Idiomarina loihiensis L2TR: one gene and its partner. The protein of the gene in region 1 interacts with the protein of each later gene in a pairwise test. Links are inferred from orthologs where the notes say so. Each region holds a gene or a part of one and is shown on either strand. Other genes may lie near its edges.

The links.
Region 2: the proteins of dps (region 1) and clpS interact in binary tests that used the Escherichia coli proteins (3 or more experiments, as listed by UniProt). The link is inferred for Idiomarina loihiensis L2TR from one-to-one orthologs.

The regions. Positions count from the first base shown.
Region 1 is NC_006512.1:78,267-81,235, forward strand. Bases 266-2,969 are described here. They hold dps (DNA starvation/stationary phase protection protein Dps), read right to left. Parts: upstream 2,024-2,969; coding sequence 1,508-2,023; downstream 266-1,507. Other genes in these bases: IL_RS00380 (S9 family peptidase), read right to left, coding at 266-1,319; IL_RS00390 (NADH:flavin oxidoreductase/NADH oxidase), read right to left, coding at 2,155-2,969. Also shown: more of IL_RS00380, read right to left, coding at 1-265.
Region 2 is NC_006512.1:729,234-731,902, forward strand. It holds clpS (ATP-dependent Clp protease adapter ClpS), read right to left. Parts: upstream 1,655-2,669; coding sequence 1,346-1,654; downstream 1-1,345. Other genes in the region: clpA (ATP-dependent Clp protease ATP-binding subunit ClpA), read right to left, coding at 1-1,318; cspD (cold shock domain-containing protein CspD), read left to right, coding at 1,872-2,087; yejK (nucleoid-associated protein YejK), read right to left, coding at 2,165-2,669. UniProt on the Escherichia coli protein: Involved in the modulation of the specificity of the ClpAP-mediated ATP-dependent protein degradation.

The DNA.
Region 1 (2,969 bases):
AACAGCGTTTTATCCAGACTGTTCAGGTCTACATTATAATGGCTACCCGGAGTGGTCATACTGGTGTAGTAAAGGCGCAGCTCAGGGTTATCGGCTTCTTTGTTACCGTAAAAATACAGCGTGTAAGCTTTGTCGCGGAATGAAAGCTCTTGTTCATCACCGGTATTTAGGTTTCGTACGAACACCTCTGTTAGTCCGCGCTGGCGCTGTTTATAAACCAAATGCTGGTCAAACAGCTCAATGTCTTCCAGTCGAGTGTCTTCTTTATGTGGAATAACTTCCTGCCAGTGCTGCTTGTCGCCAAGCTTATCTGCGCTTACCCGCATCAGGCGAAAGTTCACGGCATCCAGATTGGTCAACACATAATAATCATCACCGTGTTTAGCTATGCTGTATTCCAGGCCGTCTTCCCGTGGCACAAACTCAACCGGCTTGGCGTTGGGGTCATTGGCATCAATTAGCGAGACGCCTTTAGATTCGGTCGCATCATGGATAATATAAATTTTTGAGTCGTCTTTGCTTTTGCGAATGCCGGTGTAAAAGGTTGTGTCCTGCTCTTCATAGACCAGTTCATCTTGTTGCTGTTCGGTACCCACTTTATGACGATATACTTGATAACCCAGCAGGGTTTCCGGGTCTTTCTTTATGTAGTAAAAATGCTGTCCGTCGTTACCCCAGACAATATCGCCAGACGTATTTTTGATTTGATCCGGGAGTAACTCACCGGTTTTCATATTCTTAAGTTTAATTTCATACATACGGCGGCTAACGGTATCTTCACTATAGGCAAGAATCGCATCGTCCGGGCTAACTTCAAGACTGCCTACGGAGTAATAATCTTTACCTTCAGCAAGCTCATTAACATTTAACAAAATTTGCTTGTTGGTACCGGAAAAATCTGTACTGCGAACGTAAATCGGGTATTCGTTATCGCCGCGCATTTCTGTTGAGTAATAGTAGTCGCCGTCACGTACTGGTACGGAGTTATCATCTTTGGCAATGCGGCTTTTCATTTCTTCAAACAGCTTTTGCTGCAAATCTTCCGTGTGAGCCAGCATCTCATCCGTATAAGCGTTCTCTGCCTCAAGATAAGCCAGTACTTTAGGGTCTTTACGTTCATCGTCCCGCATCCAGTAATAATTATCGATGCGGGTATCACCATGAATGGTCATTTCATGAGGGACTTTTTCTGCTACCGGAGCTTCAACGCCTTGTTTAGAGGTCGATGAGCTGGTATCGGTGTTTTGATTCGCGGGAGAGCAGGCCTGCAATAATGCAGCACTTAATAGAGCAATATAAAGGGGGCGAAGTTTTTGCATGTGGAGATCTCGTTATGATTATTATTTTAATTCAAATGATATTAACAAAGTTATAATTTGTTAGCTATATCGGGGGAAGCCAGGTATTTATAGGCTTTTCTTAATTTCAGTAGTCTGGTCTTAAAAGCAAAAAGCCCAGCAACATCCTTGCTGGGCTTCCGGATTGGTTTACTAATTGTACAAATTAATTAGCTTTTGAGTTCACCCGATGCTGACTCGATATGAGCACGGACAAACCACTGGAATTGCTCAAGCTCAGCGAGTTGGCCAGTGAGCATGTCTTCCGAAACAGGGTCTAGTTCAGCGAGTTTATTGAGCGCGTCTCTGTGGTCTTTATTAACACCGTTGTACACTTTATCAAGCGCAACCAGATGTTCAGTGACCAGACCCCTGCCTATCGAATAGTCTTTCCATGAACGGCGGTCCACAATTGACTGCGGGGTACCGGCGGGAACGCCGCCCATAGTGGCGATGCGCTCTGCGATGGTATCGGTCATTTCACGAATGCTATCAACCTGCGGGTCCAGCATTTCGTGTACGCCAATAAAGTTTGGACCAACCACGTTCCAGTGAACATGTTTAAGCGTCAGTTGAAGGTCAAGCAGTGCAACCAGACGGTCGTCGAGCAGCGCTATAGCGTCTTGGGCAGATTCGTTTTTAATCCCAGGGGCGGTGAATTCAGCTGTTTTATCACTTGTATTCATTATTCCTCCTGTTATTTGTTCATCACTCCTTTATACGCGTAAATCGATGCAATGGATCTTTACGCTTAGCAAGCAACGACGGCCACCCTATATGGTGGCCGTCGTTGCCGAAAGCGCGAAAAACTTATTGCCTAGTAGCGTTCAAGCCAGTGTGCATAAGGTGCAGGTAATACCCAGGAAGGCTTCTCGACACGCAGTACTTTGGCGGCGTCGTAAGGCCAGTGAGGATTCTCCAGATGAGCACGACCAACCATGACCAAATCCAGTTGCCCTTGTGCAATGGTGTGTTCTGCCAGTTGAGGTAAATCAATGCCCCAGGCGGAAGCCACTGGAATATCTACTTCTTTACGAATGCGCTCCGCAATAGGTGCCATAAAGCCTGGGCCCCAGGGAATGTTGGCGTTTGGTGTTGAGAAACTGATACTGACATTTAAAAAGTCCAGTCCCTCTGCTTTTAGCAACTGAGTCAGCTTAACGGATTCCTGCATTTGCTGTTCGTCATTGCCATCAAATTCAATCACGCCGAAGCGCGCGGTTAGCGGGAAGTTATCTGGCCATACTTGTTTTACCGCACGAACTGTCTCTACCAGGAACCGGGCACGGTTCTCAAACGAACCACCATATTCGTCAGTACGCTGGTTAGCATGAGCTGAAAAGAAGCTCTGGCCTAAGTAGCCGTGAGCAAAGTGCAGTTCAAGCCATTCAAATCCTAAGTCACGAGCTCGTTCGGCAGCGGCGACAAAGTCGATTTGCACGCGTTTTATGTCATCCAGCGACATTTCTTCAGGTTCGCGAGGCAGGTTTGCACCAAAAGCGATAGGAGAAGGCGATATTGGCTGCCAGCCTCTAGTATCATTTTCAGCTATGTGGTCGTCACCGTCCCAAGGGCGGTTTGCGCTGGCTTTGCGGCCGGCGTGGCCAATTTGAATGCCGGCAACGGCGCCTG
Region 2 (2,669 bases), 650 kb from region 1 along the record:
CCGGAATACGGGCTATTTTGGCGATAATGGTTTCAATATCCGACACCCCGACCGTTTTACGGCGTTTGGACGGCGGCAATAAACGCTGGGAAGCACCGGCTTCATCCATTACATCAATGGCTTTATCAGGCAAATGACGCTCATTAATGTATTTAGCAGAGAGCTCCGCTGCCGCTTTAATCGCCGGCTGCGTGTAACGAATACCATGATGGCTTTCGTAACGCTCTTTTAAGCCCATTAGAATTTTAGTGGTGTCTTCTACTGAAGGCTCCACCACATCCACTTTCTGGAAGCGGCGAACCAGCGCTCGGTCTTTTTCAAAAACATTTTTGAATTCATTGTACGTAGTGGAGCCAATGCACTTAAGCTGCCCACTTGAAAGCAACGGCTTAATCAAGTTAGATGCATCTAAAACGCCACCGCTGGCAGCTCCGGCACCAATAATGGTATGAATTTCGTCAATGAACAGAATCGCGTGCTCTTTTTCCTGCAGTTCTTTTAAAAGCATTTTAAAGCGCTTTTCAAAGTCGCCACGATATTTAGTGCCCGCCAGCAAATCGCCCATGTCCAGTGAATAAATGGTGGCATCCGCAAGTATCTCCGGCACTTCACCTTTAATAATGCGATAAGCCAGACCTTCTGCAATAGCTGTTTTACCCACACCGGCTTCGCCAACTAACAACGGATTATTCTTACGACGGCGGCAAAGAATTTGCGCACACCGTTCCAGCTCAAAATCGCGGCCAATTAGAGGGTCAATTTTGCCTTCCTTTGCCTGCACATTAAGATTGGCACAAAAGCGCTTCAAGTAGCTCTCTTGCTCTTCACCACCCTTAACGGCCTCTTCTTCCGCCATTTCTTCGTCCATAGGCTCATCGTCATCGATACGAGAAATACCATGAGAAATGAAATTAACGATATCCAGTCGGGTAATATCGTTTTTACTTAGCAGATAGACGGCTTGAGATTCCTGTTCACTGAAAATGGCAACCAATACATTGGCGCCCGTTACCTCAGCGTTACCGGATGACTGAACATGAAATACCGCGCGCTGCAAAACTCGCTGAAAACCAAGCGTAGGTTGAGTGTCCGGACTTTCTTCTTCCGGACCAAACAGCGGCGTACTGCGGTCAATATAACTTAATAGTTCTTCTTTCAATTGTTGAAAGTTTGCCCCACAAGCTCGAAGCGCTTCCGATGCATCTGGGTTATCCAGTAATGCAATTAGCAAGTGTTCAACTGTCATCAATTCATGATTACGTTCGCGCGCTAGCCGAAACGCATCGTTTAGCGTTAATTCAAGGGCTTTATTCAACATAGACCACTCCTTACCAGCCAACCCGGATCATTCTTGCTCCATGGTACACAATAATGGATGCTGATTTTCCCGAGCATACTGATTTACCTGTACTACTTTAGTTTCGGCGATTTCCGCAGAATATACACCGCAAACGGCCTTTCCTTTATAATGCACCTGTAACATGGTGTCCGTGGCGCGCTCCTGATCCATCTTAAAAAATCTCATCAATACTTCAATCACAAAATCCATAGGGGTGTAATCGTCATTATTAATAATGACCTTATACATGGATGGTGGCTTGAGCTCCTGCTTTTCCTCTGTATCGCTAAGGTGCTGGTGATCAAACTGACTCATTTATTAACAACCTGCCATAATAATAGTTTTAAATTTACCAGAAAATATAAAAAAACAACCAAAATATTAACAATCCAGGTTATTTTTTGAACTTTAGGGCTTGACTAATCACTCACGTCACCTAGAGTTAAACATGGTGCTAAATCGGCGATTTTTCAAGCCACCGCACCTAATAATAATAAACTATCTATCTGTTGCAGAAGAAGGATGTAGAAGTATGGCTACCGGAAAAGTCAAATGGTTCAATAATTCGAAGGGCTTCGGCTTTATCGAAAGCGAGGACCGCGAAGGTGATATTTTCGCTCACTATTCAACCATTGAAATGGAAGGCTATCGCACACTTAAAGCGGGGCAACCCGTAGAGTTTGAACTCGAAGAAGGCCCCAAAGGCTTGCATGCCAACAACATTGTTCCCGGCGCTGCCGATAAATAACATCGGCTAAACCAAACAATTTAAGTACTTTCAAAACGCCGGCTTGTCCGGCGTTTTAATTTACTTAATCACTTCAACTAACTATCTATACCAAAATAACGCCGTAATTGATCACGTAAATTTGGCGGAGTTCCATTAATTGTTAATGTATCCGTCGCCGCGTCATAGTGCACTCTCTCTCCCAGGGCTGTGTGATCAAAGCCAACGCTGACTCCTCCACCTTGTCCCTGAAACTTAACCAACTTACGTAATGTCGACTTATCTGCCGGAAAGTCATCGACTAATTCGCGTGAATTCTGTTCAGCAAAATCCTTCGAGAAACTCTCGAAGCTCTTTTCTACCGGGTACTGCTCTGCAAATTGCTCTGATAGATCTTTAATTTTTACCGTGTCGCCCTGCTTCCATTGGTCGTCACAATACTCATAAGCCGCTTTATTCAGGGCTTGGCGTTGTTCCGTTTCCAGTTCGGACTGTTTCGCATATTCTTGAACCGAATCGACTAACTGTTGTGTGTGCGCTTTTGAGTTTAAACGCTCAGTGCACCCCAGAAAATCGAGGAAGAAGTCTGAAACCTTGCGACCG